DNA from 3 places in the Salmonella sp. FC25216 genome. Region 2 is predicted to be linked to each of the others. Evidence: predicted binding sites of a transcription regulator. Region 2 holds the regulator's gene; each other region holds the start of a gene.

Region 1 (10,954 bases), on a different contig from region 2:
ATAAATCCATGGCTCTGCGCCTGGCGAACGAACTTTCTGATGCTGCAGACAACAAAGGTACTGCAGTTAAGAAACGTGAAGACGTTCACCGTATGGCAGAAGCCAACAAGGCGTTCGCACACTACCGTTGGTAATCCCTTCGGAGTCATAGTCACCAGGCGGGCGCTTCAGGTAAGTCGCCCGTTTTGGATAACTTAACTGAACGCCTAAAGATATCAACGAGGAATCAAATGGCTCGTACAACACCCATCGCACGCTACCGTAATATCGGTATCAGTGCGCACATCGACGCCGGTAAAACCACTACTACCGAACGTATTCTGTTCTACACCGGTGTAAACCACAAAATCGGTGAAGTTCATGACGGCGCAGCTACCATGGACTGGATGGAGCAGGAGCAGGAGCGTGGTATTACTATCACCTCCGCAGCGACTACTGCATTCTGGTCTGGTATGGCTAAGCAGTATGAACCGCATCGCATCAACATCATCGACACCCCGGGGCACGTTGACTTCACCATCGAAGTAGAACGTTCCATGCGTGTTCTCGATGGTGCGGTAATGGTTTACTGCGCAGTTGGTGGTGTTCAGCCGCAGTCTGAAACCGTATGGCGTCAGGCAAACAAATACAAAGTTCCGCGTATTGCGTTCGTTAACAAAATGGACCGCATGGGCGCGAACTTCCTGAAAGTTGTTGGTCAGATCAAAACCCGTCTGGGCGCGAACCCGGTTCCGCTGCAGTTGGCAATTGGTGCTGAAGAAGGTTTCACCGGTGTTGTTGACCTGGTGAAAATGAAAGCCATCAACTGGAACGAAGCAGACGCAGGCGTTACCTTCACTTATGAAGATATCCCGGCTGACATGCAGGACCTGGCTGACGAATGGCACCAGAACCTGATCGAGTCCGCTGCGGAAGCTTCTGAAGAGCTGATGGAAAAATACCTGGGCGGTGAAGAACTGACTGAAGAAGAGATCAAACAAGCTCTGCGTCAGCGTGTTCTGAACAACGAAATCATCCTGGTAACCTGTGGTTCTGCATTCAAGAACAAAGGTGTTCAGGCGATGCTGGATGCGGTAATTGATTACCTGCCATCCCCGGTAGACGTACCTGCGATCAACGGTATTCTGGATGACGGTAAAGATACTCCGGCTGAGCGTCACGCAAGCGACGACGAGCCGTTCTCTGCGCTGGCGTTCAAAATCGCTACCGACCCGTTTGTAGGTAACCTGACCTTCTTCCGTGTGTACTCCGGTGTGGTTAACTCTGGCGACACCGTAATGAACTCCGTGAAAGCTGCACGTGAGCGTTTCGGTCGTATCGTTCAGATGCACGCGAACAAACGTGAAGAGATCAAAGAAGTTCGCGCGGGCGACATCGCTGCTGCTATCGGCCTGAAAGACGTGACTACCGGTGACACCCTGTGTGATCCGGAAAACCCGATCATTCTGGAACGTATGGAATTCCCTGAGCCGGTAATCTCCATCGCGGTTGAACCGAAAACCAAAGCTGACCAGGAAAAAATGGGTCTGGCTCTGGGCCGTCTGGCGAAAGAAGACCCGTCGTTCCGCGTATGGACTGACGAAGAATCTAACCAGACTATCATCGCTGGTATGGGCGAGCTGCACCTCGACATCATCGTTGACCGTATGAAGCGTGAATTCAACGTTGAAGCGAACGTTGGTAAGCCTCAGGTTGCTTACCGCGAAGCGATTCGCGCGAAAGTTACCGATATCGAAGGTAAACACGCGAAACAGTCCGGTGGTCGCGGTCAGTATGGTCATGTTGTTATCGACATGTACCCGCTGGAGCCGGGCTCTAACCCGAAAGGTTACGAGTTCATCAACGACATTAAAGGTGGTGTAATTCCTGGCGAATACATCCCGGCCGTTGATAAAGGCATCCAGGAGCAGCTGAAGTCTGGCCCGCTGGCGGGTTATCCGGTAGTTGATCTCGGCGTGCGTCTGCACTTCGGTTCTTACCATGACGTTGACTCCTCTGAGCTGGCGTTTAAACTGGCTGCGTCTATCGCCTTTAAAGAAGGCTTTAAGAAAGCAAAACCAGTTCTGCTTGAGCCGATCATGAAGGTTGAAGTAGAAACACCAGAAGAGAATACCGGTGACGTTATCGGCGACCTTAGCCGCCGTCGTGGTATGCTCAAAGGTCAGGAATCTGAAGTTACAGGCGTTAAGATCCACGCTGAAGTACCGCTGTCTGAAATGTTCGGATATGCAACTCAGCTGCGTTCTCTGACCAAAGGTCGCGCATCGTACACTATGGAATTCCTGAAGTATGATGATGCGCCGAACAACGTTGCTCAGGCCGTAATCGAAGCCCGTGGTAAATAAGCCGCAGGGTTAAAAACCAAAATCCCGTGCTCTCTCCTGAAGGGGAGAGCGCTATAGTAAGGAATATAGCCGTGTCTAAAGAAAAATTTGAACGTACAAAACCGCACGTTAACGTCGGCACCATCGGCCACGTTGACCACGGTAAAACTACCCTGACCGCTGCCATCACTACCGTACTGGCTAAAACCTACGGCGGTGCTGCTCGTGCATTCGACCAGATCGATAACGCGCCGGAAGAAAAAGCGCGTGGTATCACCATCAACACTTCTCACGTTGAATACGATACCCCGACCCGCCACTACGCACACGTAGACTGCCCGGGGCACGCCGACTATGTTAAAAACATGATCACCGGTGCTGCGCAGATGGACGGCGCGATCCTGGTTGTTGCTGCGACTGACGGCCCGATGCCGCAGACCCGTGAGCACATCCTGCTGGGTCGTCAGGTAGGCGTTCCGTACATTATCGTGTTCCTGAACAAATGCGACATGGTTGATGACGAAGAGCTGCTGGAACTGGTAGAAATGGAAGTTCGTGAACTTCTGTCTCAGTACGACTTCCCGGGCGACGACACGCCAATCGTTCGTGGTTCTGCTCTGAAAGCGCTGGAAGGCGACGCAGAGTGGGAAGCGAAAATCATCGAACTGGCTGGCTTCCTGGATTCTTACATCCCGGAACCAGAGCGTGCGATTGACAAGCCGTTCCTGCTGCCGATCGAAGACGTATTCTCCATCTCCGGTCGTGGTACCGTTGTTACTGGTCGTGTAGAGCGCGGTATCATCAAAGTGGGCGAAGAAGTTGAAATCGTTGGTATCAAAGAGACTCAGAAGTCTACCTGTACTGGCGTTGAAATGTTCCGCAAGCTGCTGGACGAAGGCCGTGCTGGTGAGAACGTAGGTGTTCTGCTGCGTGGTATCAAACGTGAAGAAATCGAACGTGGTCAGGTACTGGCTAAGCCGGGCACCATCAAGCCGCACACCAAGTTCGAATCTGAAGTGTATATTCTGTCCAAAGATGAAGGCGGCCGTCATACTCCGTTCTTCAAAGGCTACCGTCCGCAGTTCTACTTCCGTACCACTGACGTGACTGGCACCATCGAACTGCCGGAAGGCGTGGAGATGGTAATGCCGGGCGACAACATCAAAATGGTTGTTACCCTGATCCACCCGATCGCGATGGACGACGGTCTGCGTTTCGCAATCCGTGAAGGCGGCCGTACCGTTGGCGCGGGCGTTGTTGCTAAAGTTCTCGGCTAATTACTCGTTAATTAGTTTTGAATTGAAAAGGGCGCTTAGGCGCCCTTTTTTGTTGCCTGCTATTTAGTCGCCGTTATATTTATTCGCCCTTTTTAACGTTTCTCCCGTGGCGTAAATCGCTTTGTGCTATTGTAATCATAACCATTCTCATTTACACTTTGCGCAGAAATTGAACGGGAGCGATCATGTACGTTTGTTTGTGTAATGGTATAAGCGATAAAAAAATCCGCCAGGCTGTACGACAATTTCATCCACAGTCATTTCAACAGTTGCGTAAATTTATTCCTGTGGGAAATCAATGTGGTAAGTGTATTCGCGCCGCGCGAGAAGTGATGCAGGATGAGTTAACACAAATGCCGGAATTTAAAGAGATCGCCTGAGTCACACTCTTTTTTTTGACATCCCTGTAGCCCCATCTACGCTCTAGAGAGTGGAAGCGGAGGGACTATAAAATGAAAGGTGATGTTAAAATCATAAATTATCTCAATAAACTATTGGGAAATGAGCTTGTCGCAATTAATCAGTATTTTCTTCATGCCCGTATGTTTAAAAACTGGGGGCTGACCCGGCTTAATGATGTTGAGTACCATGAATCCATTGATGAGATGAAACACGCGGATAAGTACATTGAGCGTATCTTATTTCTGGAAGGCATACCGAACCTACAGGATCTGGGTAAGCTGGGCATCGGTGAAGATGTCGAAGAGATGTTACGATCGGATCTCCGGCTTGAGCTGGAAGGCGCAAAAGACCTACGTGAGGCAATAGCCTATGCCGATAGCGTTCATGATTATGTCAGTCGGGATATGATGATTGAAATCCTTGCTGACGAGGAAGGCCACATCGACTGGCTGGAAACTGAGCTGGATTTGATTGCCAAACTCGGTATGCAAAATTATCTGCAATCACAAATTAAGGTTACCGATTAACCATCCGGAAAGAAATCTTTCCAACTTGTCATGAAACCCGCCACCGTCAGCCATGGCCCAAAAGGTAGCGGGTTTATTAATGCCGATTTACCTCTCACCAGTAGCGCGACGCCAAAGCCACCACAGGCCAGCATGGTGGCAAGGAAAATCAGTAATGGTAGTCCTTCCCAACAATGCCACGCCCCTAAGGCAGCAAGGAACTTGACGTCACCATACCCCAGTCCCTCTTTCTGATAACGCAGGCGATAGCCCCAGTAAATTAACGCGAATCCGCCATAGCCGGCGATAGCGCCCCAAAGCGCATCCGGTAAACGCTCCGGCAGGCAAATCTGGTGATAAAGCAGACCACCCCACAGCAATGGACAGGTAAACCGGTCAGGCAGCAGGCCGGTACGCGCGTCGTATATGCCAAGCAATAAAGAGAACGACGCATAAAAGATCAGAAAGAGAAGGGCGACAAACATAAGCAAATCCTCGTCAAAGCTTGTGCTCACCTTTATAGATTTATGCGACAGCGACAACGACGTATTGCCAGCTTTGCCTGATGCCTTCCAAAGAAAATATGCGCGTTGCTATCTCATGCGCGCTATCTGGAATCATGCCCGCATAAGGATAAAGTGTTTAATTTCTATCCGACACTTGCGTCAGGCTGAGATTTACGTATAATGCGCGGGCTTGTCGTAATTGACGGCAGGTTCGATTTGAACCTCGAATAGCCGATTTGGCTATTTAACAATGCTCCCAATCGGGGAGCTACGTAAGAACGGTTACACTCTCCCATCAATCGTAATGGGTGTGAGGAGTAATCATTTTCGTTTATAAAATAATTGGAGCTCTGGTCTCATGCAGAACCAAAGAATCCGTATCCGCCTGAAAGCGTTTGATCATCGTCTGATCGATCAATCAACCGCGGAAATCGTCGAGACTGCCAAGCGCACTGGTGCGCAGGTTCGCGGTCCGATCCCGCTGCCGACCCGCAAAGAGCGCTTTACCGTTCTGATTTCTCCGCACGTTAACAAAGATGCGCGCGATCAGTACGAAATTCGCACTCACAAGCGTCTGGTTGACATCGTTGAGCCAACCGAGAAAACCGTTGATGCTCTGATGCGTCTGGACCTGGCTGCCGGTGTAGACGTGCAGATCAGCCTGGGTTAATCAGGTCATCGAGCGATTGAGAGGTTGATACAATGATTGGTTTAGTCGGTAAAAAAGTGGGTATGACCCGCATCTTCACTGAAGATGGCGTCTCTATCCCAGTAACCGTAATCGAAGTTGAAGCAAACCGTGTTACTCAGGTTAAAGACCTGGCTAACGATGGCTACCGCGCTGTTCAGGTTACTACGGGTGCTAAAAAAGCTAACCGTGTCACCAAGCCGGAAGCGGGTCACTTTGCTAAAGCTGGCGTAGAAGCTGGCCGTGGTCTGTGGGAATTCCGTCTGGCTGAAGGCGAAGAATACACCGTAGGTCAGAGCATCAGCGTTGAACTGTTTGCTGACGTTAAAAAAGTTGACGTAACCGGTACCTCTAAAGGTAAAGGTTTCGCAGGTACCGTTAAGCGCTGGAACTTCCGTACCCAGGACGCGACTCACGGTAACTCCTTGTCTCACCGCGTTCCGGGTTCTATCGGTCAGAACCAGACTCCGGGCAAAGTGTTCAAAGGCAAGAAAATGGCAGGTCAGATGGGTAATGAGCGCGTAACCGTTCAGAGCCTTGACGTAGTACGCGTTGACGCTGAGCGCAACCTGCTGCTGGTTAAGGGTGGTGTTCCGGGTGCAACCGGTTGCGACCTGATCGTTAAACCAGCTGTGAAGGCGTAAGGGGATAGCAATGGAATTAGTATTGAAAGACGCGCAGAGCGCGCTGACTGTTTCCGAAACTACCTTCGGTCGTGATTTCAACGAAGCGCTGGTTCACCAGGTTGTTGTTGCTTATGCAGCTGGTGCTCGTCAGGGTACTCGTGCTCAGAAGACTCGTGCTGAAGTAACTGGTTCCGGTAAAAAACCGTGGCGCCAGAAAGGCACAGGCCGTGCGCGTTCAGGTTCTATCAAGAGCCCGATCTGGCGTTCTGGTGGCGTGACCTTCGCTGCTCGTCCGCAGGACCACAGTCAAAAAGTTAACAAGAAGATGTACCGCGGCGCGCTGAAAAGCATCCTGTCCGAACTGGTACGTCAGGATCGTCTGATCGTTGTCGAAAAGTTCTCTGTAGAAGCGCCGAAAACTAAGCTGCTGGCACAGAAACTGAAAGACATGGCTCTGGAAGATGTGCTGATCATCACCGGTGAGCTGGACGAGAACCTGTTCCTGGCCGCACGTAACCTGCACAAGGTTGACGTACGCGATGCGACTGGTATCGACCCGGTTAGCCTGATCGCCTTCGACAAAGTCGTAATGACTGCTGATGCTGTTAAGCAAGTTGAGGAGATGCTGGCATGATTCGTGAAGAACGTCTGCTGAAGGTGCTGCGCGCACCGCACGTTTCTGAAAAAGCGTCTACTGCGATGGAAAAAACCAACACCATCGTTCTCAAAGTTGCTAAAGACGCGACCAAAGCAGAAATCAAAGCTGCTGTGCAGAAACTGTTTGAAGTCGAAGTCGAAGTCGTTAACACCCTGGTTGTTAAAGGGAAAGTTAAACGTCACGGACAGCGTATCGGTCGTCGTAGCGACTGGAAAAAAGCTTACGTCACCCTGAAAGAAGGCCAGAATCTGGACTTCGTCGGCGGCGCTGAGTAAGTCGGAGGAGTAATACAATGGCAGTTGTTAAATGTAAACCGACATCTCCGGGTCGTCGCCACGTCGTTAAAGTGGTCAACCCAGAGCTGCACAAGGGCAAACCTTTTGCTCCGCTGGTTGAAAAAAACAGCAAATCCGGTGGTCGTAACAACAATGGCCGTATCACCACTCGTCATATCGGTGGTGGTCACAAACAGGCTTACCGTATTGTTGACTTCAAACGCAACAAAGACGGTATCCCGGCAGTTGTTGAACGTCTTGAGTACGATCCGAACCGTTCCGCGAACATCGCGCTGGTTCTGTACAAAGACGGTGAACGCCGTTACATCCTGGCCCCGAAAGGCCTGAAAGCTGGCGACCAGATTCAGTCTGGCGTTGATGCTGCAATCAAAGCAGGCAACACCCTGCCGATGCGCAATATCCCGGTTGGTTCTACCGTTCATAACGTAGAAATGAAACCAGGTAAAGGCGGTCAGCTGGCGCGTTCCGCTGGTACTTACGTTCAGATCGTTGCTCGCGATGGCGCTTATGTCACCCTGCGTCTGCGTTCTGGTGAAATGCGTAAAGTCGAAGCAGACTGCCGTGCAACCCTGGGCGAAGTTGGCAATGCTGAGCATATGCTGCGCGTTCTGGGTAAAGCAGGTGCTGCACGCTGGCGTGGCGTTCGTCCTACCGTTCGCGGTACTGCGATGAACCCAGTAGATCACCCACATGGTGGTGGTGAAGGTCGTAACTTTGGTAAGCACCCGGTAACTCCGTGGGGCGTTCAGACCAAAGGTAAGAAGACCCGCAGCAACAAGCGTACCGATAAATTCATCGTACGTCGCCGTAGCAAATAATTTTAGAGGATAAGCCATGCCACGTTCTCTCAAGAAAGGTCCTTTTATTGACCTGCACTTGCTGAAGAAGGTAGAGAAAGCGGTGGAAAGCGGAGACAAGAAGCCCCTGCGCACCTGGTCCCGTCGTTCAACGATCTTTCCTAACATGATCGGTTTGACCATCGCTGTCCATAATGGTCGTCAGCACGTTCCGGTATTTGTTTCCGACGAAATGGTCGGTCACAAACTGGGTGAATTCGCACCGACTCGTACTTATCGCGGCCACGCTGCTGATAAAAAAGCGAAGAAGAAATAAGGTAGGAGGAAGAGATGGAAACTATCGCTAAACATCGCCATGCTCGTTCTTCTGCTCAGAAGGTTCGCCTTGTTGCTGACCTGATTCGCGGTAAGAAAGTGTCGCAGGCTCTGGATATTCTGACCTACACCAATAAGAAAGCGGCTGTACTGGTCAAGAAAGTTCTGGAATCTGCCATTGCTAACGCTGAACACAACGATGGCGCTGACATTGACGATCTGAAAGTTACGAAAATTTTCGTAGACGAAGGCCCGAGCATGAAGCGCATTATGCCGCGTGCAAAAGGTCGTGCAGATCGCATCCTGAAGCGCACCAGCCACATCACTGTGGTTGTGTCCGATCGCTGAGACTCTGGAGACTAGCAATGGGTCAGAAAGTACATCCTAATGGTATTCGCCTGGGTATTGTAAAACCATGGAACTCTACCTGGTTTGCGAACACCAAAGAATTCGCTGACAACCTGGACAGCGATTTTAAAGTACGTCAGTACCTGACGAAGGAACTGGCTAAAGCGTCTGTATCTCGTATCGTTATCGAGCGTCCGGCTAAGAGCATCCGTGTGACCATTCACACCGCTCGCCCGGGTATCGTTATCGGTAAAAAAGGTGAAGACGTAGAAAAACTGCGTAAGGTCGTAGCGGATATCGCTGGCGTTCCTGCACAGATCAATATCGCCGAAGTTCGTAAACCTGAACTGGACGCTAAACTGGTTGCTGACAGCATCACTTCTCAGCTGGAACGTCGCGTTATGTTCCGTCGTGCGATGAAGCGTGCTGTACAGAACGCTATGCGTCTGGGCGCTAAAGGTATCAAAGTTGAAGTTAGCGGCCGTCTGGGCGGCGCGGAAATCGCACGTACCGAATGGTACCGCGAAGGTCGCGTACCGCTGCACACTCTGCGTGCTGACATCGACTACAACACCTCTGAAGCGCACACCACTTACGGTGTAATCGGCGTTAAAGTGTGGATCTTCAAAGGCGAGATCCTGGGTGGTATGGCTGCTGTTGAACAACCGGAAAAACCGGCTGCTCAACCGAAAAAGCAGCAGCGTAAAGGCCGTAAATAAGGAGCGTCGCTGATGTTACAACCAAAGCGTACAAAATTCCGTAAAATGCACAAAGGCCGCAACCGTGGTCTGGCTGCTGGCGCGGATGTTAGCTTCGGCAGCTTCGGCCTGAAAGCTGTTGGCCGTGGTCGTCTGACTGCCCGTCAGATCGAAGCAGCACGTCGTGCTATGACCCGTGCAGTTAAGCGTCAAGGTAAGATCTGGATCCGTGTATTCCCGGACAAACCGATCACTGAAAAGCCGCTGGCAGTGCGTATGGGTAAAGGTAAAGGTAACGTGGAGTATTGGGTTGCCTTGATTCAGCCGGGTAAAGTCCTGTATGAAATGGACGGCGTACCGGAAGAGCTGGCCCGTGAAGCATTCAAGCTGGCAGCAGCGAAACTGCCGATTAAAACCACCTTTGTAACTAAGACGGTGATGTAATGAAAGCAAAAGAGCTGCGTGAGAAGAGCGTTGAAGAGCTGAACACCGAGCTACTGAACCTGCTGCGTGAGCAGTTCAACCTGCGTATGCAGGCTGCAAGTGGCCAGCTGCAACAGTCTCACCTGTTGAAGCAAGTGCGTCGTGATGTCGCACGCGTTAAGACTTTACTGACTGAGAAGGCGGGTGCGTAATGACCGATAAAATCCGTACTCTGCAAGGTCGCGTGGTTAGCGACAAAATGGAGAAATCCATTGTTGTTGCTATCGAACGTTTTGTGAAACACCCGATCTACGGTAAATTCATCAAGCGTACGACCAAAATGCACGTACATGACGAGAACAACGAATGTGGTATCGGCGACGTGGTTGAAATCCGCGAATGCCGTCCGCTGTCCAAGACTAAATCCTGGACTCTGGTTCGCGTTGTAGAGAAAGCGGTTCTGTAATACAGTACCGATACACTAAGTAATTCGAGTCGCAGAAAGGCGGCAAGAGAGCGAATCCCAGGAGCGTACATTAGTACGTGACTGGAGTGAGTGAACGCGGCCAACGCATCTGCAACTTGAAGTACGACGTGTATATTCTCGATACGAATAAACGGCTCACCGATGGGCCGTTTATTTTTTCTACCCATATCTGATTTGCGGTGTTATAATGCCGCGCCCTCGATATGGGGTTTTTTTAACGACCTGATTTTCGGGTCTCAGTAGTAGTTGACATTAGCGGAGCACTAAAATGATCCAAGAACAGACTATGCTGAACGTCGCCGACAACTCCGGTGCACGTCGCGTAATGTGTATCAAGGTTCTGGGTGGCTCGCACCGTCGCTACGCAGGCGTAGGCGACATCATTAAGATCACCATCAAAGAAGCGATTCCGCGTGGTAAGGTCAAAAAAGGTGATGTGCTGAAGGCGGTAGTGGTGCGCACCAAGAAGGGTGTTCGTCGCCCGGACGGTTCTGTCATTCGCTTCGATGGTAATGCATGCGTTATTTTAAACAATAACAGCGAGCAGCCTATCGGTACGCGTATTTTTGGGCCGGTAACTCGTGAACTTCGTAACGAGAAGTT
Region 2 (10,954 bases):
CGCCGCATTCTGCGGCGTTTTTTCTCTGTATTTCTCAGTGGCTTCTCTTTTTTGTGAAGCGAATTAATTATTCTTCGAAAGTTATTATTCTGATAAATGCTTCTTAAGCTAAATGTTATTAGCATCAGGTCAACAGGAGACAATTATTTTCATTCGTATGGAAAATAAGTCAATTTTCTTTCTGACAGTCTGCTTTCCCCACCTGGAGTTGAATGTAACAGAAAGCGATAAAATATGTGCGGTTGCTCATATTATTACATACTGGTTACAGAAAGAGATTGATAATTCGCATCGCGAAAAATAGTCTGTTTAACGTAGTTAATGAGGTTTCTCAGCACTACTTTTTATTTTTATTTTTTCGCTGTTCGCTTTTGTCGACAGCAATTTATACGTCAAAGAGGATTAACTTATGCGTACGTTTAGTGGCAAACGTAGTACGCTGGCTCTGGCTATCGCCGGTATCACAGCAATGTCGGGGTGGATCGTTGTTCCGCAGGCGCAAGCCTCCGGCTTTTTCGACGATTCCACGTTAACGGGCGGCATCTATTATTGGCAGCGTGAACGCGATCGTAAAGATGTGACCGATGGCGATAAATATAAAACAAACCTTTCTCATGCGACCTGGAACGCTAACCTGGATTTTCAGTCTGGTTACGCCGCGGATATGTTCGGTCTGGATATCGCGGCGTTTACCGCGATTGAAATGGCGGAAAACGGCGACAGCGGTCATCCAAACGAAATTGCTTTCTCGAAAAAGAATAAAGGCTACGACGAAGACTATTCCGGCGATAAGAGCGGTATCAGTCTTTATAAAGCCGCCGCGAAATTTAAATATGGCCCGGTCTGGGCGCGCGCCGGTTATATTCAGCCTACCGGACAGACGCTGTTAGCGCCGCACTGGAGTTTTATGCCGGGTACCTATCAGGGAGCGGAGGCCGGCGCAAGTTTTGACTATGGCGATGCGGGCGCGTTAAGTTTCTCCTACATGTGGACTAACGAATATAAAGCGCCGTGGCATACCGAAATGGATAAGTTTTATCAGGCGGATAAAAAAACTAATGTGGATTATCTCCACTCTATCGGCGCGAAGTACGACTTCAAAAATGACCTGGTGCTGGAAGCGGCGTTTGGTCAGTCCGAAGGCTATGTTGATCAATATTTCGCGAAGGCCAGTTATAAATTTGATTTAGGCGGCAATCCGTTCACTACCAGTTACCAGTTCTACGGCGCGCGCGACAAAGTAGATGATCGCAGCGCGAATGATATTTACGACGGTACGGCCTGGCTGCAGGCGCTAACCTTCGGCTACAAAGTCGCGGAAGTGGTTGACCTGCGTCTGGAAGGCACCTGGGTGAAAGCGGACGGTCAGCAGGGCTATTTCCTGCAACGTATGACGCCAACCTACGCTTCTTCAAACGGTCGTTTGGATATCTGGTGGGATAACCGTTCCGACTTTAACGCTAATGGCGAAAAGGCGGTTTTCTTCGGTGCGATGTATGACCTGAAAAACTGGGACCTGCCAGGATGGGCTGTGGGCGCGTCTTACGTTTACGCCTGGGATGCCAAACCGGCAACCTGGCAAAGTAATCCGGATGCTTACTACGACAAAAACCGCACTATCGAAGAGTCCTCATACAGTCTGGATGCGGTCTATACCCTGCAGGAGGGGCGCGCCAAAGGCACCATGTTCAAACTGCACTTCACTGAATACGACAACCACTCCAATATTCCAAGCTGGGGCGGTGGTTACGGCAACATCTTTCAGGATGAGCGTGACGTGAAATTTATCGTTATTGCGCCATTCACTATTTTCTGATGTCAGATGTGGCAGGCTGCAGGTCTGCCGCGCTGTTGAGGAACGACCTATGAAAAAAATTTTACTCATCGCCAGCATGACCGCCGGTTTGACGGCCTGTGCGTCATCAACCACGCCGGAAGAAGATAGCCGCCTGAAAGAGGCGTACAGCGCCTGTATCAATACCGCACAGGGCTCGCCTGAGAAGGTAGAGGCCTGCCAAAACGTGCTGAATGTGCTTAAAAAAGACCGCAAACACCAGCAATTTGCTAATGAAGAAAGCGTACGGGTTCTGGACTATCAGCAGTGCATTCAGGCGACGCGTATGGGTAACGATCAGGTGATTACGGCTGACTGCGATAAGGTCTGGCAGGAAATTCGCAGCCATAATAGCGCGCGATAAAGCTTTTTATTGCTGCCCCCGGACGGGGCATTTCCCGTCCGGGGCTTTTTCAGGCTTTATTTTCTGCCGCGATATAGCCGCGACTCAGACGCACAAACAGCATCGCCGTCGCGGCAAGTCCACATAACGCCGCGCACATCAGCCACCAGCCGGGCGAGCTTTTATCGCCGGTTAATTTTACCAGCGCGGTAGAAATGGCCGGCGTCAGGCCGCCAAAAATCGCCGTCGCCAGGCTAAAGGCCAGCGAGAAACCGACGGTACGCACATAGACTGGCATCACTTCGGTTAACGCCGCGACCATTGCGCCGTTATACATGCCAAAAAAGAAAGAGAACCACAGCAGTACCAGCGTCATGCGGGTAAAGTCGGGCGCGGCGGTCAGCCATTGCATGACAGGCCAGGTGGTGATCAGCGCCAGTAAAGTAATGCCCATTAACACGGCGCGACGGCCAATCCGGTCGGAAATCGCGCCACCAATGGGTAACCAGATAAAATTGGACACGCCCACCAGCATGGTGACGATCAAACTGTCCCGCGCGCTGAGATTAAGCACGGTTCTGCCATAGGTCGGCGTATAAACGGTGATAAAATAAAACGTTGTGGTGGTCATCGCTACCAGCAGCGTTCCGGCCGTAATAATGCGCCAGTTTTTGGCGATAGTAGCAAAGATTTCCCTGGTGTCGGGGCGATGCTTGCGTTGTAAAAACGCCTCTGTTTCTTGTAATGAACGACGTAAAACAAAAATCAGCGGAATGATCATACAGCCGATAAAGAACGGAATTCGCCAGCCCCATTCCGATATCGCGTCGTGTCCCAGCGTGAGATTCAGGCTATAACCAATCAACGCGGCAACAACGATCGCGACCTGCTGACTGGCGGATTGCCAACTGGTATAAAATCCTTTATTGCCTGGCGTTGCGATTTCGGACAGATAGACCGAAACGCCGCCTAACTCAACGCCTGCAGAAAATCCTTGTAATAACCGGCCCAGCAGCACCAACGCAGGTGCCGCCAGGCCGATCGTTTGGTAGCCGGGGACGAGGGCGATGAGCAACGTACCGCAGCCCATAATCGCCAGTGTCACCATCAGCCCTTTACGACGTCCGATTCTGTCAATATAGGCGCCAAGCACAATCGCGCCGATGGGGCGCATTAAAAAACCGGAGCCAAAGACGGCAAAGGTCAACATTAATGAGGCAAATTCGCTTTCCGCCGGAAAAAACGTTCTGGCGATATAGGTGGCGTAAAATCCGAACAAGAAAAAATCAAACTGTTCAAGAAAATTGCCGCTTGTCACGCGCAGTATTGCGCCGAACGTGCCGGCGCGCGATGTTGCAGGTGTGTGTTGTGCCATAGGGTTTGCTCTCCACTGTCTTTATTGTTTTATGGGTAAGATGCTGCGGGTCAGTTGCCTGTATCCCCCGCATGTTTTCCGCGTCGCCTCTCAACTGCCCATTTGAGTAAGGCCGCGCAGCGGAAAAATCCGTGGGCGAATTTTCCGTAGGGAAGGGTGAGAAAGAGTGCCATCACCACGCCTAAATGGAGCGCCAGCAGTATGCCCATTCCGCTGGTGTCTCTGCCTGCCAGCAGCGCCAGCCCGGTAAGACTGGTTAAGAACAGAAGCAGAATAAAGCCGCGATCCATTGGTTTCTGGCGCGCATCGCCATGTAACGGCGACCGCCGCAGATTGAGCCATAGTAGCCCCGCTGGGCCGATAAGCAGACCGATACCGCCCAGCGTGCCAAGCATGACCGGCAGGCTAAAGAACGGGTAGGGCGCTTCCCAACCGGCGACGTAGTGATAGCCCGTCGCCACGACTGTGGCGGCAAAACAGAGCATAAAACCGTAAAAGGTAAAGTGATGAAAGCGACGGCGTAGCAGCGTGAACGCATCATCCGCTTCGTTACAGCCTTTGCCGTGTCCACCATCGAGATATTTCAGCGTTAACGCATTGTGCGAAGCTTCCGCAATCTCCGCCGAACGCGGTACGCCCGGCGAGATCTCACGCCAGAAGCGGATTAGGCCCACCATAAGCAAACCGATTGCCAGCACAAAAACTGAGCCAAACATCCATGCCAGCAGGCTATGCGGAAAAATTTGATAGAAGTCACCGGCCAACGGCGGATGAATTAGCGACCCTTTCAGCGCCATCGCCAGTAATAAAAAGAGCGTCAGACCGACTATCAGCGCCAGCGCGACGGTGATCCCCGCCCGACGGTATAACGCGCCAAAAGCGGCAGGCTGGGCATACTGTTGATATGTTTCCAGGCGGACTTGCGCCATCGCTTTCGGCACGTTAATGGCAAATTCATGGGGCGGTGCGTACTGGCACGCGTGCAGGCAGGCGCCGCAGTTATGACATAAATTCGCCAGATAATGAACATCGGCTTTACCGAATTCGAGTCGCTGGGTCATCGCCGGAAATACCGCGCAAAATCCTTCGCAGTAGCGACACGCGTTACACACTTGCATGACGCGTTCGACCTCAGCTTCCGGTTCGGTAAGTACGGTGGTCTCAATGATTAATTTTTCAAGCTGTTTCATGATGCGCCTCCTTGTGCGCCGCGCGGGCGGCTTCTATCCCCGCAATGCGGCCAAAGGTTGTGCCGATAGACATGCCTACGCCTGCGGTATACCCCTTGCCCAGTACATTTCCTGCCATCATCTCGCCGGCAACAAACAGGTTGCGGCTTGGATGACCGGCAAAATGTACGGCGGCACGTTCATTGACTTTCAGGCCCAGGTAGGTAAAAGTGATTCCGGGTCGCAGCGCATAACCGTAGTAGGGCGGTGCATCAAGCGGGCGCGCCCAGTGGGTTTTCGCCGGCGTCAGGTTTTTGGTGGCGCAGTTATCAAGCAAGGTATGATCAAAATGACCGGGTTGGCAGGCCTGGTTATACTGCGTGACGGTGCGGGTAAATTTTTCCGCGTCCAGCCCCAACTGGCAGGCCAATTCAGCCAGCGTATTGGCCTGCGCGCCAGGAAAAACCGGCGGCATAAAGTGGCCGATGGCTTTGCTGTCAATAATCGAATAGCCAATTTGTCCTGGCTGTTGAGCAACCAGACGCCCCCAAATGGCGTAACGCTTCGGCCAGAAATCTTCGCCTTCATCATAAAAACGTTCGGCGTCGCGATTCACGACAATACCCAGCGATACGCAATCAACGCGAGTACAAATACCGCCGTCGTACAGCGGCGCCCTGGCATCAATCGCTACGCAGTGCGACTGGGACGGATCGCCAATGATATCCGCGCCGGCATCCATCATAAATTTGAGCAATACGCCCTGGTTAAAACGCGTGCCACGAATCAGAAAATTATCCGCGGGCCATTCGCCGCGCGCGTTTTCTCCCCAGGCCTTCCGCAGCCATTCACGATTTGATTCGAAACCGCCAGCCGCCAGTACGCAGGCTTTGGCAGTAATACGTTCGTTGCCCGCCAGCGCTGCTACGAATTCGCCGTCATGAAGTTCAAGCGCATGAACCGGCGTGTTATAACGAATCTGCACGCCCAGCCGTTCGGCGCTACGGTAATAGGCATTGACGAGCGCTTTCCCACCGCCCATAAAAAATGCATTAGTGCGCGCGACGTGGAGCGCCCCCGATAGCGGCGGTTGAAAGTTAACGCCATGTTTGCGCATCCAGTCGCGGCATTGCGAAGAGGTGCGAATGACCAACCGCGCCAGCGCTTCTTTGGTGTTGCCGTCGGTGACGCGCCACAGATCCTGCCAGAACTCCTCTTCAGGATAGCGTTCCACCAGCACATCCTGCGGCGCATCATGCATACAACGCAGGTTTCGTGTATGCTGAGAGTTTCCGCCGCGCCATTCCCGCGGGGCAGCCTCCAGCAGCAGAACCGATGCGCCCGCTTCCCGTGCGGTCAGGGCGGCGCATAATGCGGCATTGCCTCCGCCTATCACCAGTACATCAACCATCTTATGCTCCCGTACCATTTAACTATTTGTTAAATTTGTAATTAAAATGTATACGGATAAATAAGCGGCGCGCTATCAGGTAGCGCTAAACAGGGGTTTAGTAAGCGTAAAGGGTAGCACCTGGCCATTCGCCAGCGTCGACTAACTGACGCATGACTTTGGTGAGTACCACTCTGGCGGCAAGACCGGCGGGCGTCAGCTCATCATCCGACAGGCTGACTAAAAAGTTGGGGCGGCTGAGTATCGGATTATGGACGCCGATCACGCGTAGCGCGTCGTTATCCAGATGAGAAATCGCCGCGCCGGGCTGTAACGTGGCGCCAAGGCCGTCGCGCACGGCGCGCATCAACAACGCCAGGCCGTCAATTTCCGCAACGATATCAACGTTAAGCGCATGTTCCTGGCATACAGCGTCCAGCCTGCCGCGCAGTCCGTGTCCCTGGCTCGGCATAATGAGCGGAATGTCTGCCAGTTGTTCAGGCGTGATCGGGTTATCAGGAAGCGCCGCCAGCAGGGCATGGGAGCCAATCAGAAAAAGCTGTTCTTCAAGGATCGGTCTGGCGCTCCAGCGCAGGATTTTATCTTTTTGAAAGACAACGGCTAAATCAATCTGGCGGGTATTAATCATTCTTTCCAGATTACCGGACAAGCTTTCCACCACATGCAGTCGGACATCGGCATAGTTTTCCTGCATGGCATGGATAAAAGGTATACCCAGTATGGAGGCGGTACTGGGGGCCATTCCTACGCTCACATGACCGGAAAGACGTGCTTCTCTTGCGGCGAGAATCGCGTCGTCGGCATGACGCAGGGCGAGTTGTGCCTGTGAATAAAAGGCCAGCCCGGCGTTGGTCGGCGTTACGCCGCGCGAGGTGCGCTGCAACAGACGGATGGCAAGCTCGTTTTCCAGACGGGACATCTGCTGGCTTAAGGCTGAAACGCCAATATCAAGATCCTGCGCGGCGCTACCCATACTGCCGGTTTCAATAATACGCACGAAATAGCGTAACTGGCGAAGCTCCATTCCTGCTCTCCTGAGATGCGATAGCGGTTTTTTTACATTAAATCAACATCAAGCAGCAGGAAAGAGGAGGATATAAAAAAGCCAACCGGGCGGTTGGCTCTTCGAAAGATTTATACTTATTTGGTCGCGTCATCGTGCGCGTGCTCGTCTTCGCGGCAGTCGCCTTCAGCGCAGTGGCCGTAAAGATAGAGGCTGTGATTAGTTAAACGAATACCGTGTCTCGCCGCAATTTCACGCTGGCGCGCTTCAATAGAATCATCACTAAATTCAATCACTTTTCCACAGTCAAGGCAGATAAGATGATCGTGATGATGCTGTTGCGTCAGTTCAAAAACGGATTTACCGCCTTCAAAATTATGGCGGGTCACGATACCGGCATCGTCAAACTGGTTCAGCACACGGTACACGGTTGCCAGACCGATTTCTTCACCCATGTCGATCAGGCGTTTGTATAAATCTTCCGCACTGACGTGATGGTTATCTGGTTCCTGAAGAACTTCCAGAATTTTTAAACGAGGAAGCGTTACTTTCAGGCCAGCCTTCTTTAATGCGGTATTGTTGTCAGTCATGCGGAATCTGTCCTGTTGCTAAACGATTCACTTCATTAGAGAAGTGACAGAAATTGCACTCAAGATAATGCGTATCATTATAGGACTGCCATGCCGAAATGAAAACCGCAAGTCTCTCGCAGATGTTAATAAAACTGTGGTTTTGCCTGCAAATTCTGGCGCCACCTGATTACACCCGGACATTGTACAGGGATGGGTGTGAAAGTTACAAATTTGTAGCAATTATTTTGATTGGTCTTGTCTATTGATGCGGCGCAGACGTAATGCTGCGCCGCATAAGATTAGGCGTTGAGGATGTCGTCGAGGTGCAATTCAGCCGAAATTTGCTTGACCCATTTTTCAACACGCTCGGCGGTCAGTTCAGGCTGACGGTCTTCGTCAATCGCCAGGCCGACAAAATGATCGTCATCAGCCAGACCCTTAGAGGCTTCAAAATGATAGCCTGCGGTTGGCCAGTGACCCACAATCGTGGCGCCGCGCGGCTCAATAATGTCGCGAATAGTGCCCAGCGCATCACAGAAGTATTCCGCGTAGTCTTCCTGATCGCCACAGCCAAACAGCGCCACCAGCTTACCGTTAAAGTCAATCTCTTCGAGAGTCGGGAAGAAGTCATCCCAGTCACATTGTGCTTCGCCATAGTACCAGGTTGGGATGCCCAGCAGCAGAATGTCATACCCTTCCAGGTCTTCTTTACTGCTTTTTGCAATGTCATGCACATCGGCAACGTCTTTACCAAGCTGTTTTTGAATCATTTTTGCGATATTTTCGGTATTACCGGTGTCGCTGCCGAAAAAGATGCCAGTGATTGCCATGAGTAAAATAACCTCTTGAAACTTATTGAAATGGTGGTGGCGAATTGCCCACGGATAAGGGCAATCATAGCAGAACAGGCAGATATGCGGAAACAGCAATCACGCGGGACTGCACGCTCTGCTACACGAAATATGAAACAAAACTTGTTTTCAGACTAAACCCTGGCCGCGCAGCGCCATAAGCTGCTTCATTAACATTTCTTCAATGAGCTCGCTGCGGCTAATGTTGCGCGCTTCGGCCAGTTCATTCAGCGCGTCAACAGCTTGTGCGTTGAGTTTTAATTCGACACGCTTGAGGCCACGAACTTTGTCGCGTTTTAACTGGTTACGCTTATTGATGCGTAACTGTTCATCGCGCGAAAGCGGATTCGTTTTAGGTCGTCCCGGGCGACGCTCGTGCGCGAACAGATCTAATGTCGTACGGTCCGTTTGTTCTTTGGCCATGATTTTGGTGACTTCGGGGGAAACAATCAGCCAGGCTTATGCCCGGATGGATAGCGCGCCATCATACATCAGCGAGGAAGCGACGCCAACGCCCGCGCGCGTAATCGCGCACAGGCGATGAGTTTTTAATCAGTTAGCGCTTATCGTGCAGATAACGGCGGATGGCGCGCAGAACCGCCTCTGGTTTTTCGGCATGTACCCAGTGGCCCGCGCCGGCTATCACATGCGCGCGCGCCAAAGGGAATTGCGCCAGCAGCGCGTCGCGGTACGCTTCGGTCACGTACGGCGAGTTACCGCCTGGAATAAACAGCGCCGGATGTTCCCAGGCCGGAATGGTTTCCCAGCCGACGATATACGGATACTGCTCCCATAATACCGGAACATTAAAACGCCATTCGCCTTCAGCCCAGGATTTTAACAGAAACTGGATCACGCCTTCTTCGTTAAGATGCTGGCGCATAATACCTGCCGCCTGTTGGCGGGATGTAGCGTCGGATTCGCTTACGGCGTTAATGGCCGCGAAAATGCGATCGTGGCGGCGAACGTGATAATCCACGGGGGCGATATCAATCGCGACCAGACGATCGATGCGATCGGGCGCCAGCGCCGTCAGCGCCATTACCGCTTTTCCGCCCATGGAATGACCAATAAAAGTCGCTTTCTCGATCTGCTGCGCGTCAAGCGTATCCAGCAGATCCTGGGCCATTGCCGGATAATCCATGACCGGATCGCGCGGCGATAAACCATGATTGCGCATATCGACCTGAATAATGTCGTGATCGGTCACCAGATCGCGCGCCAGTACGCCGAGGTTGTCCAGGCTGCCAAACAGGCCATGAACGAGAACGATGGGGGAATTATTGTGCAGGTTTTGTGCAGATTGCGCTCGGATATTTAATTTCATGGCAAAGTTCTTTTTTTCGCTCTGTCGGGTTAGGGTATTATGTTGACCATTCTGCCACTGGGCTGCAACCTCTAAGGTTTACTCCGAGTTTTTTTGTCAGCCGGGCTTAACGCTATCCGCTGTTGGGATTTGTTCCTATAATCCCAATGACTTGTATTCAGCAAAGACATCGCACTGGATTAAGATGAAAACGATTGAAGTTGATGATGAACTCTATAGCTATATTGCCAGCCACACCAAGCATATCGGCGAGAGCGCATCCGACATTTTACGGCGTATGTTGAAGTTTTCCGCCTCTACACAGCCAACTGCTTCGGCACCGAAAGGGACGCCTGCGGCGCAACCCGTCGCAGAAGCGAAACCGGTCAATCCGGTAAAAGACAAAGTTCGCGCGATGCGTGAGTTGCTGCTGTCTGACGAATATGCCGAGCAGAAAAAAGCGGTCAATCGCTTTATGCTGATTCTGACTACACTCTATTCACTGGATCACCACGCGTTTGCGGAGGCGACGGAGTCGTTGCATGGCCGCACGCGCGTCTATTTTGCGGCGGATGAACAAACGCTGCTGAAAAATGGGAATCAAACTAAACCTAAGCACGTTCCCGGCACGCCGTATTGGGTGATCACCAACACCAACACCGGCCGTAAATGCAGCATGATCGAACATATCATGCAGTCAATGCAATTCCCGGCGGAATTGATTGAAAAGGTTTGCGGAACAATTTAATCCTTGCATTAGAAGGACCAGGCAATGGCAATCCACAACCGCGCAGGACAACCCGCGCAACAAAGTGATTTGATTAACGTCGCCCAACTGACGGCGCAGTATTATGTACTGAAACCGGAGGCAGGGAATGCAGAACATGCCGTGAAATTTGGCACCTCCGGCCATCGCGGCAGCGCAGGTCGTCACAGTTTCAACGAACCGCATATTCTGGCAATCGCCCAGGCGATTGCTGAGGAGCGGACGAAGAACGGCATTACCGGCCCCTGCTATGTGGGGAAAGACACCCATGCGCTCTCGGAACCGGCCTTCATTTCCGTGCTGGAAGTGCTGGCGGCAAACGGC
Region 3 (10,954 bases), on a different contig from region 2:
ATACACAGGACGATTAACGGCCCAAAGATAATGACCGGCTTACTGATGATTTTCCCGCCCAGCGGTTTTGGATCATGACTCATGATCGTCTCCTCCATCGTGATGGTCGTTTTTGCTATTACGACGAACCAGCACGGTTAAGCCCGCCAGCGCAGCCAGGGGTAGTATCATGCCTTTATAAAGCGTGTGTTGAACATGCTCGGAGCGCGCGCCGGTTGCAAGGTCATCCAGCTTCGGCAGATCCAGATCTTCATAAGGAACGCCTGTCAGCACCAGCACCTGTGTACCGCCGCCCTCTTTTTCACCATAGAGATGCGGGTAGTATTTAGGCACTGTATGCAGATAGGTGTCGTCCGTTTTCAACGTCTGGCGCGGATAGTGATATTCACTGCCTGGTTTGAGAGCCAGACGTTTTTTCGCTTCTGCCATCAGCTCTTCACGAGTACCGAAAATGACGGCCCCTGCCGGACAAACTTCCACACACCCCGGCAGACCGCCTTTATCCAGACGCTCAACGCCTTTCTGGTTACACAACTCACACTTGTGAAGCGCGCCAAACGGGTTGTTGTAGTCGTACTTAGGTACGTTGTACGGACAGGCGACCATACAGTAACGGCAGCCGGTGCAGACATCTTTGTCATAGTGGACGATGCCGGTTTTCGGATCTTTTTTCAGCGCCGACACCGGACAAACGGAAACGCAGTTAGGATCGACGCAGTGCATACACTGTTTCTTGATGTAGGCGTAGCCGTTCTCTTCCTGATCTTTGTTCACGCCCGTGCCGCTGCGCCATACCTGGATAATGTTATTGGTATACGGCGATAGCTTGTCGTTGTTCGACCAGGTCTGCTCCCCCTCCGGGTTACGCGCCGGGAAGTTGATATCCTGACATTTTGTGACGCAGGCCTGACAGCCCACGCACAGAGTGGAGTCGTACAGCATTCCCAACGAACCTGGAATCGGCGGACGGTTTTCTGCAGCCGCATGGCTGACGGAGGGCGCGGCGCCCAACAGCAATGCTCCACCGGAGGCTGCTTTAATAAAGTCACGTCTGTTCACGGTTATTCTCCCCGTGAGTCAGCGTTATCTTTCTTTTGCTGACGCCCCAGTTCACGTACCGCCATCACGCTGACGCCGGCAACCAGACCTACTACGCCGCCAAGCAGACCGACGGCACCCGCAGAGATGTTGCCGCCTTCTTTCATATTGACGTCAGGTTTCTCTGAACGCGGAGTTTGGTTTTCGACATGAGCAAGCTGGTGAATGCCCTTATGGAACCCGATACCTTCTTCGTTACAGCCATAGCAAGGATGACCGATCGCCACTGGCCAGACGCCGCCGACGTCGCAGAACTGTAACGTAGAACAGTTGCCCCAGGTTTCCGGCCCTTTACAGCCAAGATGGTAGAGACACCAGCCCTGACGGTGGCCTTCGTCGCCAAATTCTTTGGCAAAACGGCCTGCGTCGAAGTGCGGACGACGTTCGCAATGCTCATGAATCAGACGGCCATAGGCAAAGGTTGGACGATTTTTCGCATCCAGCTTCGGCGGCGTGCCGTAAGTGATGATATGCGCGACGGTCGCCAGGAAGTTATGCGGGTTTGGCGGGCAACCAGGAATATTGATAACCGTTTTGCCTGGTAAGACTTCCTGCAGGCTGACAGCGCCGGTTGGGTTTACGCCAGCCGCAGCAACGCCGCCCCATGCCGAGCAGGAACCGATTGCGATAATTGCGGCTGCGCCGTCGGCGGCTTTGCGGATGTGATCCACAATCGGCTCGCCGGCAACCATGCAGTAGATACCGTTATCTTTTAATGGGATAGAACCATCCACCACCAGAACATATTGCCCTTTATACTTTTCCAGAGCGTGATGTTTGTTTTCTTCGACCTGGTGGCCGAACGCGGCGGAAAGTACCTCGTGGTATTCCAGAGAGATGGTCTCCAGAACGAGATTTTCGACGGTTGGGTGTGTAGCACGAAGCAGTGATTCGGTACAACCGGTACACTCCTGAGCGCCAATCCAGATAACGGGCGGACGCTGTGGATTGGATACCGACTCTGCCATTTCTGCGGCGGCTTTGCTACTGAGCCCCATAGTAGCGGCCAGTGCTGCACAAAGCTTCATGAAATCACGACGGTTAATGCCGTGAGAAGTGATGAGAGTATTATCTCCAGTCATTTTATAGTTATTCCGTTACGAAGACCTGGCTTTTATTTTGCACTGTTCGCGAAGAAGTTATTGCGATCGGTGCGCCATTTACCACACTTTTTTTATGGTTATGTGCGCCATAATACTTCGACGGAACAGTAAAACGAAGGGAAGAGGCAATAGTGTAATTAATTAAAGCAAGATAATACCCCTGTTGGATCAACCTTCGAGTCGATAACCTGCCATAAAGAAGCGAATTGCCATCCCGGAATGATTCTCTTTAAAGAAATCCATCACCATTTCTTTATCCAGACCATAGCGACGCGTCAGAATTCCGGCCTCCCACGCGCTAAGTTGGCGATCGCCGGTCTTTTCGAACATACGGTGCGTAAAACCTAATATAAAGCCACGTTTATAATCAGAACAGAAATTCACCGCATTATGCGCGCTATATGCATATGGCGCGTTCAACCCGGCCATTAACCCTTTCCCAAAATGATTATTCATCTGACCTCCCCAGTCGCTATATAATAAATTATATAGCTACTAATTAAATGAAGGCCAGCGCATTACGCGCTTTTTTGCTTCACATCAGAAAGCTACCCATTCATCAGTAGCCTGCGCGGAAGCTGATGCCGTTCTCTGAATGCCAAGCGCCGCTTTCGCCGTTGCGCGCTGTTGCGGTTCACCAGCAGAAAGCCGGAACTGCTGTACAGAGCGTTGCAAATCCTCCGTCTGCCGCTCCAGCGCCGCCGCCGCCGCGGAAACCTGCTCCACCAGCGCGGCGTTTTGTTGCGTAACGCTATCCATTTGCGTAATCGCCACGCCAACCTGAGAGATACCTTTACTTTGCTCTTCGGAGGCGGACGCGATCTGTTTCATTATCGTCGTCACTTCTGTGACGCCGCGCAGGATAGCGTCCATCGTCGCTCCGGTCTCTTTAACCAGCTCCGCACCCTGCTCTACGCGGCGTACCGATTCGCCAATTAATGCTTCAATTTCTTTCGCCGCCCCCGCGCTGCGGCTGGCCAGATTACGCACCTCACCAGCGACCACCGCGAAGCCGCGTCCCTGTTCGCCCGCTCTGGCCGCTTCTACCGCTGCGTTCAAGGCCAGAATATTGGTCTGGAAAGCAATGCTATTAATCACCGTAGTAATTTCGGCGATCTGCTGCGAACTGGCGGAAATACCATCCATCGTTTCCACCACATCGGAAACCAGCTCACCGCCTTTTCCTGCCGTTACCGAGGCGGCATCCGCAAGTTGGCTGGCCTGGCGGGCGTGGTCGGCATTCAGTTTCACCGTTGCGGTAAGCTGTTCCATACTGGCGGCGGTCTCTTCCAACGCGGCGGCCTGTTCTTCCGTTCGGGAGGAGAGATCATTATTGCCGGTAGAAATTTCCGTCGCGCCGCGCCAGATATTGTCGCTTCCGGCGCGAATCGTACTCACAGCTTCCCGTAAACTGTCCTGCATCGCGCGCAGTAGCGGCACCAACCGACCTACGCAGTTACGCCCTAACGTTTCAATCGGCTGGCTAAGATCGCCTTGCGCGATGCGCTGAAATTGCTGACGGATGCGCTCCAGCGGTTTCACCATCATTGCAACCAGATAGCGATCGGTAAAAATCAGGATGCCAATACCCAGAATCACCGCCGTGATAAGCAGGATGCGGATGGTATAGGTTTTACCATCGACCATCACGCGGGTGTTATCCAGCATGGCGCCAGCTTCATGATTAAACCGTTCCGCGCTGGCGCCGAACGCGCGGCTGAGTGCAGGCGTGACCGTACTGGCATGTTCGCTCCAGGCGGTCAGCGATCCTTGCTGCGCCAGTTGCATTTGAGGAATAACGCCTTTCTCCAGCAAGGCCTGCCAGTTGGACAACACCGCCATTGAGATATCAGGGTTCATCGGCCCTGGCGATAACGTTTTCATCTCCTCCAGCTTCTGACGCATATTCTCGAGCGACTGCTGAGCGGGCGCAAAATCGGGCGTGCCGCCGCCGATTTTTACATCCATCGCGCGGCTAAGGCGGGTAACAAAGCGGAAATATTGATCGTTACCCTGGCTTAGCACTGTCATTTGCCGCACAAGATGTCGGTCAATATCATTTCCTTCCGAAACTTCGGATAATGCATGGACGCTGTATAACCCCACCCCCGACCAGAGTAGACAAAAAAGCCCCAGTATCGTCAGCATGACCATACGAATAGTAAAGTTTTGCAGCAAACGCATATGAATTTCCTTGCTGAATATAAGAGATTCGTCATCAGACGATGACGTACTCTCGTTATCGGCAAGGCGCGGAGAATATATAATGCATTCTCCATTTTTTTACAGTTATCGCCGTTTACGCGCGCACAGATGTTATATATCTGTGAACACAGAGAAAATCTTTCAGTGTTATTACTTAGCAAATGTATGGATGTAGTAGAAATATTGCGTAAGGCAGAAGGGACACGATTATCCGCCGTTAAAGAAGCGGCGTTTTACAGCCGGGCTCAGCGTCCTTTGCCCGACTGCTCCGCCGTTGACAACGGCTCAATGGTTATGCCGCGTCAACCTGTCAAGATAGCCCATCACGAACGCCGACAGGACAAAGGTTAGATGGATGATGACGTACCACATTAATTTGTTATCCGGGACGTTTTTCGCATCCATAAACACGCGTAACAGGTGAATGGAAGAGATAGCAACTATCGATGCCGCCACCTTATTTTTTAGCGAAGTCGCATCCATTTTCCCCAGCCAGTTCAGTTTCTCTTTGCCCGCCGAGATATCCAACTGAGAGACAAAATTTTCATACCCGGAGAACATGACCATTACCAGCAACCCGCCGACCAGCGTCATATCAACCAGCGATAACAGTACCAGGATCAGATCGGCCTCCGCCAGGGCAAAAACATTCGGCAGAACGTGTAGAATTTCCTGGAAAAACTTTAACGCTAAAGCGATCAGCGCCAAAGAGAGGCCAAAATACACCGGCGCGAGCAGCCAGCGAGACGCATACATTACATTTTCAAGAAAGCGTTCCATAGGGACCTGTCAGGTAACTAAAACCAGCAACAGTATATCTCAACCATGCAACATCAGATCAACATGCCAGTTAAATCTCATCCGGTTTAACCTGTGGGCGCTGATATTCAGGCCATACCAGCGCTACCAACGCCGGGTAGGCTTCAAGACTGAACTCCCGAAAACACTGACGTAAATTAAGGACGTCCAAATCCGAATACGGCACCTTTTCACCGTTCAGACAACGCTTCTTAATATTGTCGTAATACTTATAAACGGCAGAGTTAAGGTCGCTGCAACGGCGTTGAGCGTCAAATAATCCGGGCGTTTCATTCAACTCAGTCATTGTCATTCGTTTTATCGTTGCATGAAGGAAATCGATATATTCATGGTTAACGCGCCAGTACCATACCGGCGTTATCGAATTCATTAATACTGAAAAATGATCTTCACCCTCTTCCTTTGTCATGGGTTCAGTTTGATTTAAATTTACGGCTTTTCCACCAGGACGTTTTTTATTAACCTCCCACATCAGGAAGAGTATCGCGCCAGTCAGTAATAGCAATATAATAACAGAATAAAAAATACTGTTCATAGCAGGCTCCATTTTTTTTGATTTTAAAATTACACCATGTTATTGTCAACGAAACCTACACTATTAAAAATAGTATACCGCTGATCGTAAAGGATATTTAGTCATGCTTCCTGAGCATCTGGTTTCCTCTCATTTTCGCCTGTCATTGCCGCCCCCTGAAGCCACAGAAAACAGTAAAAATTTGGCTCAGGGAAAGACAAAACTCAGCGATTACGAGCCCGATATTTTAATTAGCGCTAACGCTGCCGGGCAACCCAGAAACGTATTATTTGAAGAACGCGACCGTCATATTAAAGAACGTCTGTATTGTGTGGCTAAAATTGAAACGTTTGCCCGTCTGATAAACGCACTACAGGCTGAAGGCGATATTGACGCCCAAACGCTAAGTAAAATACTGACGGATAAAACCGCAATGATAAATGAAAAAGGCAATGCCATTTGGCTTAATTTAATCACTCGCGAGACCAATACGCCGCTATTTTATTCACTGGAAGATAAAGATGAAAGAGGTCGAAGATAATAACGTTTATTTGGCTTTAGATAACCATAAAAGCGATGAATTTATCTTAAAGCAAAATCTTGCAGCACTAATCGCCAGTAAAAATGCCACTCTGGAAAAGGTAACGCAAGAAGTGGTATCCATACCGGCGGCGTTAGTGCGCCTGAAGTGGCAAAACCGACGGGAGATTTATGCATTACAGGTCAAAGAGGAGATTTATGGCGCGACCATCAATGCCATTATCGAGCAGCATCCTGAATTACGAGACAAAATTATGTCTCGTCTTGAAAGTGACTGGCAGCATCTGCTGGCTCGCGAGACGGCAACCTTACGTCTGACGCGTAAGCTTTCCGATGGCGACTACCGGACGCGCAACGTCGCCACCGTCGCACGGCAAGAAAAATAACCGTCATGGCTAGTTAACTCTGTTGTGAATACGGGCGAAGCATAAGGATCGTTCTGATTATCCCTCTTACGGTAGTAAAAGTGTCTACGCTTAAAAGGTGTTCAACCTGAAGGGAGAAGCTCAATGTCTCATCTATACGACCCTACCACGCAGTATTATACCGGCGAGTATCCTAAGCAAAAACAGCCGGCGCCCGGCGTCCAGGCGAAAATGACGCCTGTTCCTGACTGCGGCGAAAAAAGTTATGTCGGCAGTGGTCGCCTTAAAGATCGTAAGGCGCTGGTGACAGGGGGCGACTCCGGGATTGGGCGCGCTGCCGCCATCGCTTACGCGCGTGAAGGCGCAGATGTCGCGATCAACTATCTACCGGCGGAAGAAGAGGACGCCCAGCAGGTTAAAACGCTGATTGAGGAGTGCGGCCGTAAAGCGGTGTTACTGCCAGGCGATCTTAGCGACGAATCTTTCGCCCGTTCGCTGGTCCATAAGGCGCGTGAAGCGCTGGGTGGGCTGGACATTCTGGCGCTGGTAGCCGGTAAACAGACAGCAATCCCGGAGATAAAAGATCTGACCAGTGAGCAATTTCAGCAAACCTTCGCCGTTAACGTTTTTGCCCTGTTCTGGATAACCCAGGAAGCGATTCCGCTGCTGCCAAAAGGCGCCAGTATTATCACGACGTCGTCTATCCAGGCGTATCAGCCCAGTCCGCACCTGCTGGATTATGCGGCAACCAAGGCGGCAATCCTCAATTACAGCCGCGGCCTGGCGAAACAGGTGGCGGAAAAAGGAATTCGCGTGAATATTGTCGCGCCTGGCCCTATCTGGACAGCGCTGCAAATTTCTGGCGGCCAAACACAGGATAAAATTCCGCAGTTTGGCCAGCAGACGCCAATGAAGCGGGCCGGTCAACCGGCAGAGCTGGCCCCGGTGTATGTCTATCTGGCAAGTCAGGAATCAAGTTACGTTACCGCAGAAGTGCACGGCGTGTGCGGCGGGGAACATTTAGGCTAACGAATGGAGTAGATTAAGCTGGCGCAATTCTGTTAAGCAGAGCGCCATCTTAGGCAATAAAAAGCCGGGTAGCGGCTTCGCCTTACCCGGCCTACAGCGTCAGCAGAATACTTATTTCGCTTTTGCGGTCTCTTCGCCGACCAGACCAATCTTGAGATAGCCCGCCTGATGCAGCATATCCATCACTTTCATCAGGGTTTCATAATCTACGGTTTTATCCGCGCGGAAGAAAATCGTAGTATCCTTTTTCCCTTCCGTCAGGGCCGTTAGCTCGGCAATCATCGTATCATCCGTCACCGGATCGTTACCGATAAACATGGTGTTATCCGCTTTCACCGACAGATAAATCGGTTTTTCCGGGCGCGGCTGCGGCGTACTGGTAGAAGCGGGCAGATTCACCTTGACATCCACCGTCGCCAGCGGCGCAGCCACCATAAAGATAATCAACAGAACCAACATGACATCGATAAACGGCGTCACGTTGATTTCATGCATTTCACCGTTGTCATCCAGGTTTTCGTTAAGACGCATTGCCATGACGCATTACCCTACCCGTAATTTCTGCGCGGCGCGTACCGGCTGCGCGCAGGCGCTCGCATTCAGATCGAGATCGCGGCTTTGCAGCAGCAATACCTGCGCCGCTACGTCGCCCAGCGTTGCTTTGTAACTGCCTATCTGACGTGCGAAGATGTTGTAAATGACGACCGCCGGGATCGCGGCTACCAGCCCAATCGCCGTCGCCAGCAGCGCTTCCGCAATACCAGGAGCGACCACCGCCAGGTTGGTAGTCTGCGTTTGCGCAATACCGATGAAGCTATTCATAATGCCCCATACGGTACCAAACAACCCGACGAAGGGGGAAATGGCGCCGATCGTCGCCAGATAACCGTTGCCTCGTCCCATGTAGCGGCCAACCGCCGCGACGCGACGTTCCAGACGGAAGCCGGTACGTTCTTTAATCCCTTCGTTATCTTCGCTGCCCTGAGAGAGTTCCAGCTCATTCTGCGCTTCATTGATGAGCTGCGCGCTGAGGCTTTTTGCGCTGAAACCTGCCGCAATATCGGAAGCCTGATCTAAGGAGCGCGCATCGGCTAATTGCAGTTGTTCACGCTTTAAGCGGCGCTTTTGAGTGAAAAATTCAACGCTTTTACTGAAGAAGATAGCCCAGGTGACGACCGACGCCAGAATCAGACCAATCATCACGCACTTCACGACAATATCGGCGTGCTGATACATACCCCAGACGGAAAGATCCGTCTGCATCAAATTATTACCCACTCTGTATCTCCAGGACGCAAATCACAAAATCTGAGCATAATAATATCAAAACGACGTCGAATTGATAGTCGTTCTCATTACTATTTACATACTGCCGCACCTTTGATGCTTTTTCTTTGCGCTTACGCAGTAAAAAAGTCACCTGTTTTTATTTTGGCAAAATTTTCATCTGTATCACACGTAGCCAGGATGCAGATTGTTATATTCATGCTAGTTTAGACATCCAGACGGTTAAAATCAGGAAGCGCAACATGACGGATAAACAGTTGGATACCAAACTGGTAAACGCAGGACGCAGCAAAAAATACACGCTTGGCTCAGTGAATAGTGTGATTCAACGCGCTTCTTCACTGGTATTTGACACCGTCGAGGCCAAAAAACACGCCACCCGCAATCGCGCCAACGGCGAATTATTTTACGGACGTCGGGGAACGCTGACCCACTTTTCGCTCCAGGAAGCCATGTGTGAACTGGAAGGTGGCGCCGGATGCGCGCTCTTCCCGTGCGGCGCGGCGGCGGTCGCCAACACCATTCTGGCATTCGTTGAACAGGGCGACCACGTCCTGATGACTAACACAGCCTATGAACCCAGCCAGGATTTCTGCAGCAAAATTCTCGGCAAACTGGGCGTGACGACAAGCTGGTTCGACCCGCTCATCGGCGCGGATATCATGCAACATATTCAGCCGAACACGAAAGTCGTATTTCTGGAATCCCCCGGCTCTATTACCATGGAAGTACATGATATTCCGACCATTGTCAGTGCGGTGAGACGCGTCGCGCCAGAAGCCGTCATCATGATGGATAATACCTGGGCGGCTGGCGTTCTGTTTAACGCGCTGGAGTTCGATATCGATATCTCTATCCAGGCAGGCACCAAGTATCTGATTGGTCATTCTGACGCGATGGTCGGTACTGCCGTTGCAAATGCGCGCTGCTGGGAACAATTGCGGGAAAACGCCTATCTGATGGGGCAAATGCTCGACGCGGACACGGCTTACATGACCAGCCGCGGTCTGCGCACGCTCGGCGTCCGACTACGCCAGCATCATGAAAGCAGCCTCAAAATCGCCGCGTGGCTGGCGAACCATCCTCAGGTCGCGCGCGTTAATCATCCGGCCCTGCCGGGTAGCAAAGGTCATGCGTTCTGGAAACGAGACTTTACAGGCAGCAGCGGTCTGTTTTCCTTCGTGCTCAATAAAAAGCTGACCGAGGCAGAATTATCAGCCTATCTGGATAACTTTTCGCTGTTCAGTATGGCCTACTCCTGGGGAGGCTACGAATCGCTGATTCTCGCCAATCAGCCGGAACAGATCGCCGCGATTCGTCCCGCAGGCGGCGTAGATTTTACCGGTACGCTGGTCCGGGTGCATATTGGTTTAGAGAATGTTGATGATTTAATCGCTGATTTAGCCGCCGGATTCGCCAGAATTGTGTAAAGTTGCCGCAGATGGACATATATGCAGACAATTTCCGTGGAAAAGTCTGCGTTTGTTGCGTCCGGGATCAAGGCATCCCGGGCGATTCAGGAGTACAATAGGCACATAAAAGCGTAAATGCTGTTCCACAGGAAAGTTCATGGCTGTCATTCAAGATATTATCGCTGCGCTCTGGCAACATGATTTTGCCGCGCTGGCGAATCCACACGTTGTTAGCGTCGTCTACTTTGTCATGTTCGCCACGCTATTTTTAGAAAACGGTCTGCTGCCAGCGTCATTCTTACCCGGCGATAGTCTGCTGCTACTGGCAGGCGCGCTGATCGCCCAGGATGTGATGCATTTTTTGCCAACAATTGGCATTCTCACCGCCGCGGCCAGTCTCGGCTGCTGGCTAAGTTATATCCAGGGACGCTGGCTCGGTAATACGCGTACCGTCAAAGGCTGGCTGGCGCAGCTTCCGGCAAAATATCATCAGCGCGCCACCTGCATGTTTGACCGTCACGGTTTGTTAGCGTTGCTTGCCGGGCGTTTTCTGGCGTTTGTCCGCACTCTGCTGCCAACGAT

What was found. The regulator Fur, encoded in region 2, represses iron uptake genes when iron is present. The targets are predictions, from matches to a motif close to ATAATAATGAGAACNACTATCAA.
Region 1: the regulator Fur is predicted to act here: its motif matches at 3,730-3,752, upstream of bfd (bacterioferritin-associated ferredoxin).
Region 3: the regulator Fur is predicted to act here: its motif matches at 9,013-9,035, upstream of exbB (tol-pal system-associated acyl-CoA thioesterase).

The regions. Positions count from the first base shown of each region.
Region 1 covers NZ_JBDGON010000004.1:402,492-413,445, forward strand. The annotation lists gene rpsG (30S ribosomal protein S7) at 1-134, shown strand, start outside; gene fusA (elongation factor G) at 231-2,345, shown strand; gene tuf (elongation factor Tu) at 2,417-3,601, shown strand; gene bfd (bacterioferritin-associated ferredoxin) at 3,787-3,981, shown strand; gene bfr (bacterioferritin) at 4,054-4,530, shown strand; gene hopD (prepilin peptidase) at 4,527-4,994, opposite strand; gene rpsJ (30S ribosomal protein S10) at 5,374-5,685, shown strand; gene rplC (50S ribosomal protein L3) at 5,718-6,347, shown strand; gene rplD (50S ribosomal protein L4) at 6,358-6,963, shown strand; gene rplW (50S ribosomal protein L23) at 6,960-7,262, shown strand; gene rplB (50S ribosomal protein L2) at 7,280-8,101, shown strand; gene rpsS (30S ribosomal protein S19) at 8,118-8,396, shown strand; gene rplV (50S ribosomal protein L22) at 8,411-8,743, shown strand; gene rpsC (30S ribosomal protein S3) at 8,761-9,462, shown strand; gene rplP (50S ribosomal protein L16) at 9,475-9,885, shown strand; gene rpmC (50S ribosomal protein L29) at 9,885-10,076, shown strand; gene rpsQ (30S ribosomal protein S17) at 10,076-10,330, shown strand; gene rplN (50S ribosomal protein L14) at 10,620-10,954, shown strand, end outside.
Region 2 covers NZ_JBDGON010000014.1:21,701-32,654, reverse strand. The annotation lists gene chiP (chitoporin ChiP) at 410-1,816, shown strand; gene chiQ (ChiQ/YbfN family lipoprotein) at 1,866-2,198, shown strand; gene tcuC (tricarballylate/proton symporter TcuC) at 2,248-3,552, opposite strand; gene tcuB (tricarballylate utilization protein TcuB) at 3,603-4,742, opposite strand; gene tcuA (FAD-dependent tricarballylate dehydrogenase TcuA) at 4,729-6,132, opposite strand; gene tcuR (tricarballylate utilization LysR family transcriptional regulator TcuR) at 6,230-7,156, opposite strand; gene fur (ferric iron uptake transcriptional regulator) at 7,273-7,725, opposite strand; partial or broken gene AC3G3F_RS21090 (fur leader peptide) at 7,718-7,803, opposite strand; gene fldA (flavodoxin FldA) at 8,007-8,537, opposite strand; gene ybfE (LexA regulated protein) at 8,688-8,981, opposite strand; gene ybfF (esterase) at 9,115-9,885, opposite strand; gene seqA (replication initiation negative regulator SeqA) at 10,070-10,612, shown strand; gene pgm (phosphoglucomutase (alpha-D-glucose-1,6-bisphosphate-dependent)) at 10,637-10,954, shown strand, end outside.
Region 3 covers NZ_JBDGON010000003.1:355,076-366,029, forward strand. The annotation lists gene hybB (Ni/Fe-hydrogenase cytochrome b subunit) at 1-83, opposite strand, end outside; gene hybA (hydrogenase 2 operon protein HybA) at 73-1,059, opposite strand; gene hybO (hydrogenase 2 small subunit) at 1,062-2,180, opposite strand; gene AC3G3F_RS07945 (DUF2623 family protein) at 2,370-2,657, opposite strand; gene AC3G3F_RS07950 (methyl-accepting chemotaxis protein) at 2,742-4,385, opposite strand; gene AC3G3F_RS07955 (TIGR00645 family protein) at 4,692-5,186, opposite strand; gene AC3G3F_RS07960 (ESA_00282 family adhesion-associated protein) at 5,257-5,760, opposite strand; gene AC3G3F_RS07965 (hypothetical protein) at 5,864-6,280, shown strand; gene AC3G3F_RS07970 (hypothetical protein) at 6,261-6,665, shown strand; gene AC3G3F_RS07975 (SDR family oxidoreductase) at 6,789-7,673, shown strand; gene exbD (TonB system transport protein ExbD) at 7,785-8,210, opposite strand; gene exbB (tol-pal system-associated acyl-CoA thioesterase) at 8,217-8,951, opposite strand; gene metC (cystathionine beta-lyase) at 9,203-10,390, shown strand; gene yghB (DedA family general envelope maintenance protein YghB) at 10,530-10,954, shown strand, end outside.